DNA from 2 places in the Agrobacterium fabrum str. C58 genome. Region 1 is predicted to be linked to the other one. Evidence: riboswitches for the same ligand, from Rfam matches in the RefSeq annotation. Region 1 holds a riboswitch; the other holds the start of a gene.
What was found. Region 1 has a riboswitch for thiamine pyrophosphate ahead of thiB (thiamine ABC transporter substrate binding subunit). Riboswitches for the same ligand answer to the same signal wherever they lie in the genome.
Positions count from the first base shown of each region.

Region 2: another riboswitch for thiamine pyrophosphate. It lies ahead of thiC (phosphomethylpyrimidine synthase ThiC); the one in region 1 lies ahead of thiB (thiamine ABC transporter substrate binding subunit).

Region 1 is NC_003062.2:2,698,153-2,702,021, reverse strand. It holds gene ATU_RS13225 (ABC-F family ATP-binding cassette domain-containing protein) at 1-1,146, shown strand, start outside; gene ATU_RS13220 (VOC family protein) at 1,244-1,636, shown strand; TPP riboswitch at 1,682-1,792, shown strand; gene thiB (thiamine ABC transporter substrate binding subunit) at 1,830-2,843, shown strand; gene thiP (thiamine/thiamine pyrophosphate ABC transporter permease ThiP) at 2,863-3,869, shown strand, end outside.
Region 2 is NC_003062.2:2,539,792-2,543,660, reverse strand. It holds gene ATU_RS12525 (amino acid--[acyl-carrier-protein] ligase) at 1-104, opposite strand, end outside; gene ATU_RS12520 (acyl-CoA dehydrogenase family protein) at 109-1,290, opposite strand; gene ATU_RS12515 (acyl carrier protein) at 1,290-1,541, opposite strand; TPP riboswitch at 1,724-1,835, shown strand; gene thiC (phosphomethylpyrimidine synthase ThiC) at 1,931-3,754, shown strand; partial or broken gene thiO (glycine oxidase ThiO) at 3,756-3,869, shown strand, end outside.

The sequences.
Region 1 (3,869 bases):
CGTGAAGAACACTGGATGCGCTATGGCGTGACCGCAAGGCGCAAGCGCAACATGCGCCGCGTCGGCGAGCTTCAGGCCATGCGTGCGGACTATCGCGGCCACAAGGGGCCGCAGGGTTCCGTGCAGGCGACCGTCACGGAAGGGCGGGAATCCGGCAAGCTGGTGATCGAGGCGGATGCCATCAGCAAGGCTTATGGCGAGCGGGTGATCGTGGCGCCGTTCTCGCTCAGGGTTCATCGTGGAGATTGCATCGGCCTCGTCGGGCCGAACGGTGCGGGCAAGACGACGCTTCTGAAGATGCTGACGGGCGAGCTTGAGCCCGATAGCGGCACGGTGAAGCTCGGCACCAATCTGGAGATCGCCACGCTCGACCAGAAGCGCGAGGATCTCAATCCCAACGAAACGCTCGCGCATTATCTGACCGACGGGCGTGGTGACAATCTCCTCGTCAATGGCGAAGTGAAGCATGTCACTGGCTATATGAAGGACTTCCTGTTCCAGCCGGAGCAGGCGCGCACGCCCATCCGCAATCTCTCCGGCGGGGAGCGCGCCCGTCTTATCCTGGCGCGCATTCTGGCCCGGCCGACCAATCTTCTGATCCTCGACGAACCGACAAACGATCTCGATATTGAAACGCTCGATCTGTTGCAGGAGATCGTTGCCGGTTTTTCCGGCACGGTCATTCTCGTCAGCCACGACCGTGATTTTCTCGACCGCACCGTCACCTCCACCATCGCACCCGCCAATCCCGATCAACCGGATGGGCGCTGGATCGAATATGCGGGCGGCTATTCGGACATGATGGCACAGCGCAAGGGTGCGGCGGACGAAAAACGCAAGGCCGAAAGGCAGGAAAAGGCCAAGGCCGTATCCTCAGCCTCGCCGTCGCAGGAGCCAGCGAAGGCCAAGGGCAAACTTTCCTTCAAGCAGAAATTCGCTCTCGAAAACCTCCCGAAGGAAATGGAAAAGACCCAGGAAGAGATCGCAAAACGCGAACAGCGCATGGCTGACCCGCAACTCTTTGCCAAGGATCAGGCGACCTTCAACAAGCTGGCGCAGGAAATGGAAAAGCTGCGCGAAAAGTTGGAAACCATGGAAGAGGAATGGCTGGAACTGGAGATGCTGCGCGAGGAACTTGAGAGCTGAAGCCAGGCACTCTCCGTTCGAGCAGTCCTTCGTCGGCCTTTGACAGGCAAGCGGAATTACCGTTCTATGACCCCGCTCGTTTGGAGGAGATCTGAAAATGCGCATGATTTTTGTCAATCTGCCGGTCAAGAATATCGAGGTGTCGAAAAGCTTCTTCACGGCCCTCGGTTTCAGTTTCAATCCGGAATATTCCGACGACCGCACGCTCTGCATGATCGTGGAGGAGAACATTTTCGTGATGCTTCTTCAGGAGGACCGGTTTCGGGATTTCATTAATGGCGATATCGCCGATGCCAAACAGAGCACCGAGGTTCTGACCTGCCTTTCCGCTGGAAGCCGGGAGGAGATCGACGAGATGATCGCAACCGCGCTTGCCTCCGGCGGTAGCAGCTGGAAACCGGTTCAGGACCATGGCTTTATGTATGCCGGCAGCTTTCAGGATCCCGACGGTCACGTCTGGGAGCTGGTGCATATGACGGGACAGGGTTGATCTCGCCCATCTTGCCAATCACCGACGACGGGACTAAACCATCATCTTGATCTAACGGGGTGTCTTCTGTGCTTTTGTGCAGAAGGCTGAGAGGCTTGCCAACCCGAAGAACCTGATCCGGTTCATACCGGCGGAGGGATTAGACGGCTTAAAGGCAAGCGGCTACTCCTTCTCGTCTTTTGAGGAGATACCCGTGCGCCGTCGTCTTTTCCTGAATTCCGTCATTGCCGCCTCGCTGTTTCTGCCCGGTTTAGCCGCGGCGCAGGACAAGCCGGAACTGACCGTCTACACCTATGAAAGCTTCGTTTCCGAATGGGGCCCCGGCCCCAAGGTGAAGGAAGCCTTCGAGAAGGTTTGCGTCTGCACGGTCAATTTTGTCGGTGTCGCGGATGGCGTGGCGCTGCTCAATCGTCTGAAACTTGAGGGCAGCGGTTCCAAGGCGGACGTCGTGGTCGGGCTCGACACCAATCTTGTCGCGGAAGCCAAACAGACCGGCCTTTTTGACGCCAGTGGCATCGATGCATCGGCGGCCAAGGTGCCGGGCGGTTACAAGGACGATGTTTTCGTACCCTATGATTATGGGCATTTCGCTGTGATCTATGACACGCAGGCGGTGAAAAACCCGCCGGCGAGCCTTAAAGAACTGGTGGAAGGCGACTCCGCGCAGAAGATCGCCATTCAGGACCCGCGTACCTCCACACCTGGGCTTGGCCTGCTTTTGTGGGTAAAGTCAGTTTATGGCGACAAGGCGCCGGAGGCTTGGGCAAAGCTCAGGAAGCGCATTCTCACCGTCACGCCCGGCTGGTCGGAATCCTATGGCCTGTTCACCAAGGGAGAGGTGCCGATGGTGCTCTCCTACACCACCTCGCCGGCCTATCACATGGTCGCCGAAAAGTCGGACCGTTATCAGGCTGCGGCCTTTTCGGAAGGGCATTACATCCAGATCGAAGTGTCCGGCCTTCTCAAAAACGCACCGCACAAGGAGCTGGCAAAGCAGTTTCTCGCTTTCACACTGACATCAGGTTTTCAGGATGCCATTCCCGAAAACAACTGGATGATGCCGGTTGCGGCAACGTCGGCGCCCTTGCCCGAGGCATTTTCCAAACTCGTCGTGCCGCAGAAGACCTTTCTGATGGATCCCGAAGAGGTGGCGAAGAACCGCAAAGCCTGGATCGACGAATGGCTTTCGGCCATGAGCATGAACTGAGGAAGAGGCACGCCCGCGCATGATGCTGCGTCGCGATTATCGGCGGTCGATCATTTTGGGGACGGCGGCTTTTGCCGCCGTTTTCCTGTTCATGGCGCTCGCGGTTTTCGCGCTATTGTCCTTTGATGTCGGCGCATCCGCCGCCGGTGTCATGGATGCCTACACACTGCGCATCCTGCGCTTCACGCTGTACCAGGCGACGTTGTCCACCCTTTTGTCCATTGCTCTTGGCCTGCCCGTCGCTCTGGCGCTCGCCCGGCGGAAAGAGTTTCCCGGAAGGATCTGGATCATCCGGCTGATGGCGGTGCCGATGGGGCTACCGGTGATCGTCGGTGCCTTTGGCATCATCACCATCTGGGGTAGGCAGGGTGTGCTGAACAGTGCCCTTGTTTTTGCCGGGGCGGACGAGCCTTTCAGCATATACGGACTTTCCGGCATTCTCATCGCTCACGTCTTCTTCAATCTGCCGCTTAGTGTTCGGCTGATGCTGGCGGGCTTGGAGCGTATTCCGGGGGAATATTGGCGCATGGCGGCAAGTCTCGGCATGGGGCCGGTTTCGGTTTTCCGTTTCATCGAATGGCCGGCGGTCTCGCGGCTCATTCCCGGCATTGCCGGGCTAGTTTTCATGCTGTGCGCCACCAGTTTCACGCTCGTGCTTCTTCTCGGCGGCGGGCCGGCGGCGACAACGCTGGAGGTGGCGATCTATCAGGCGCTGCGGTTCGATTTCGATCCGCAGCGGGCGATTGCGCTTTCGGTTCTGCAGATCGTCCTCACCGCAGTCCTGCTCGGACTCCTTGCCTTTTTGCCATCGCCGGAAGCGGAAATCTCCTCGCTCGGTCGCAACATCCGCCGTTTCGACGGCAGAACTACAGGCGCGCGGCTGTGGGACGGTGCGGCAATCGTTTTTGCCGTTTTCCTGGTCGGGCTGCCGCTTGTCGCCATAGCTGTTTCGGGGCTGCAGGCCGATCTGTCGCGTCTGCTCATCGCGCCGATCTTCCTGCGTGCCGCGACGACCAGTCTTTTAAT
Region 2 (3,869 bases), 160 kb from region 1:
ACGTCCTCGAACTGGCCGCTGCGTCCATAAAGACCGTCCACACCCGTTTCAATCAGCAGGCCTTCTTCGAACAGTCGATCGAGGAACGATGTTTGCATGTCCATGGTCTTATCCCAAGAGGCTGGTGTCCTGCCTGTGAACCAGCAGGAGATTGGCGGAATTGCCGAGAATACGGTCATTGGAAATCATTAGCCGGGCGGAATGCGCGTCGCGCAGATGCCGGCCGAGACTATAGGGCGTGCCGTTCTTGTAGCCCATGATGCCGCAGACCAGCATGGCGTGATCGATGATCTCAAGAATGGTTTCCGAAGAGCAGATTTTCACATTGTTCATCGCCACCGCGAAGGCCATGGACATCAGCTTTTCGGGATCGCTCTTGGTGTCCTCGTAGGCCTTGATGCCGGCGATGATGTTGGATTTGACCACCTGCAGTTTGGTGGAAACCTCGGCAAGGCGGATTGCGCCGGGAGGGGCGGTGCCGGGCGATTTGCGCGCCGCGGCTCTGACAAAGGATTGCGCGCGCAGCACGGCGTCCGAGGCGATGCCATACCAGACGGCGCTCCACAGGAGATGCGAGCTTGCAAGCATGGATTGCGCGGCGATTTCCGCGAAAGGCTTCGGGAAAATCTGTGCCGCCGGCGCTTCGCCGCGAAACAGGAAACCGTCCGAACAGGTGCCACGCATGCCGAGCGTATCCCAGACATGGGTCTTTTCAAGCGTGTACTGATTTTTCAGGAAGACGGTCATCACCTGATCGGCGGGTGCGGCATCCTTGTGGGCGCGTGAGGTGATGAGGATCGCATCGGCATTGCTGCCGTAGGAAATGACGGTGGCATCCTTTTCCAGCCGACAGCTGTCTCCTTCGACCTCGATCGCGCAGATAGAGTTGCGCAGATTGCCGCCAATGCCGCCTTCGGTGGTCGCGGAGCCGAGCAGTAGCTGTTCGCCGGCAACGCGGCGCATAAAACCCGGATGCCAGGTGCTGTCGACCCCATGTTCCACCAGGCTGGACAGCTTGATGTGGTGCATGGCGAAAATCATTGCGGTTGCCGAACAGGCCTGGCCGAGCCGGGCGCAGATATCGGCGATCTCTTGAATGGAGGCGCCTTCGCCGCCGAGTGAGGAGGGCACCTGAATGCCGAGGAGACGTTCGCGGCGCAAGGCATCGACGGCTTCCTGCGGGAAGCGGCCGGTGACATCCACGTCATCCGCATGCTTTGCGGCAATGGTCGCGACACGGCCCGCGCGCGCGGACAGCGTTTCATCCTGCGGCGCTACGGTCACGTTCATCAGGCAGCCTCTTTACCATCCAGAATGAGCTTAACGGTGTCTTCAATGGCCTTGATGCTGGCGAAAGACTTGCGGTTCAACAGGTTATCGGGGAATTCGATATCGAATGCTTCTTCGATACCCAACATCAGTTGTACGGATGCGAAGGAAGAGAGGCCTGCCGCATAAAGATCTGCTTCATCTGCAATCGTATCGACGGGGGTGGGAAGCTGGCCGAATTTTGCCAGTATTTCACGAATAGTCGCATTCATTCCGACGTATCTCCAATGAAATCAACATTAGGAAGGTTTGTGCTTATCGTTATGCCGCAAACGATAATATTCACCTAAACCGTTAGGTTAATTACAACTAACGGCAGCATGCGTCATTCCCGCACCTTTGCCAAGCGTTGATGAGCGGCCTTGACAAAAGGCGGGCAGTGTCTTTTGCTGTGGCCATTCACCAGGGGTGTCCCGTCAAGGGGCTGAGATTCTGCTTTCATGCGCAGTGACCCGTTGAACCTGATCCAGTTCATACTGGCGTAGGGACGGTGCAAAGACCTGATGTCGGGCAGGCGCATGGCGCCGTGAGTCGGCACTTCGGTATTTTCCATCATTCCGGCTCGAACTGGGTCTCCACAGTCAAACTTTGGAGCCTCAAGATGAATATCGTTGCCAAGACCATCCCGCTTGTCGTCACCACCGGGCCGCATGCCGCTTCCACGAAAATCCATAAACCGGGAATTTTGCATCCGCATATTCGCGTGCCGATGCGCGAGATCGCGGTGCACCCAACGGCGGGCGAACCGCCGGTGACGGTGTATGATTCCTCCGGTCCCTATACCGATCCCAGCCATCCCGTCCTGATCGAAAACGGTCTTCCGCGCCTGCGTCATGACTGGGTCGTGGCGCGCGGTGATGTCGAGGCTTATGAGGGACGGCACGTCAAGCCGGAGGATAACGGCTTTGCAACCGGCGAACGCCTGACGCCGGAGTTTTCCGTGCGCCACCAGCCGCTGAAAGCGACGGCGGGCAAAGCGGTGACGCAGCTTGCCTATGCGCGGGCCGGCATCATCACGCCGGAAATGGAATTCATCGCCATCCGCGAAAATCTCGGGCGCGAGGCCGCAAAGGAAAAGCCTACGCGGGACGGCGAGAGTTTCGGCGCGCATATCCCTGATTATGTCACGGCGGAATTCGTGCGTCAGGAAGTGGCATCGGGTCGCGCCATCATTCCCGCCAATATCAACCATCCCGAACTTGAGCCGATGATCATCGGCCGCAATTTTCTGGTGAAGATCAACGCCAATATCGGCAATTCCGCCGTTACCTCCTCCATGGCGGAAGAGGTGGAGAAGATGGTCTGGGCCATCCGCTGGGGTGCGGATACCGTCATGGACCTCTCCACCGGCCGTAACATCCACAATATCCGCGAATGGATCATTCGCAATTCACCGGTGCCGATCGGCACGGTGCCGCTTTATCAGGCGCTGGAGAAGGTCAACGGCATTGCCGAAGACCTCAACTGGGAGGTGTTTCGCGATACGCTGATCGAGCAGGCGGAGCAGGGCGTCGATTATTTTACCATCCATGCCGGGGTGCGGCTGCATTACATCCCGCTCACCGTCAACCGCGTCACCGGCATCGTCTCGCGCGGCGGTTCGATCATGGCCAAGTGGTGTCTGCATCACCACAAGGAAAGTTTCCTCTATGAGCACTTCGAGGAGATTTGCGACATCTGCCGCGCTTATGACGTCTCTTTCTCGCTGGGTGACGGCCTGCGTCCCGGCTCGATTGCCGACGCCAATGATGCGGCGCAGTTTGCCGAGCTGGAGACGCTGGGCGAGCTGACGCAGATCGCCTGGGCCAGGGATTGCCAGGTGATGATCGAAGGCCCCGGCCATGTGCCGATGCACAAGATCAAGGAAAACATGGACAAACAGCTGAAGACCTGCGGCGAGGCGCCTTTCTATACGCTTGGGCCGCTCACGACAGATATCGCGCCCGGTTACGACCACATCACCTCAGGCATCGGGGCGGCGATGATCGGCTGGTTCGGCACGGCCATGCTCTGCTATGTCACGCCGAAGGAACATCTCGGTCTGCCTGACCGCAACGACGTGAAGGTCGGTGTCATCACCTACAAGATCGCCGCCCACGCCGCCGATCTTGCCAAAGGCCATCCGGCCGCGCAGGTACGGGACGATGCGCTGTCGCGCGCGAGGTTCGAGTTCCGCTGGGAAGACCAGTTCAACCTGTCGCTCGACCCGGATACCGCGCGTTCCTTCCATGATGAGACCCTGCCGAAAGAGGCTCACAAGGTTGCGCATTTCTGCTCCATGTGCGGGCCGAAATTCTGCTCGATGCGGATTTCCCACGATATCCGTGCCGAGGCGCAGAAGGAGGGACTGGAAGCCATGGCCGCCCGCTTCAAGGAGGGTGGTGAGCTTTATATGCCGCTGCCGACGCCCGCGAGCGCTGAATAAAATGCGTGTTCTCGTCAAGGGAACGGGGGTCGCCGGTTTGACGGCGGCCTTCGAACTGGTACGGAGTGGCGTCACCGTGGAGGTTTCGGAGTGCCATGCCAAACCGTCCCGCGGC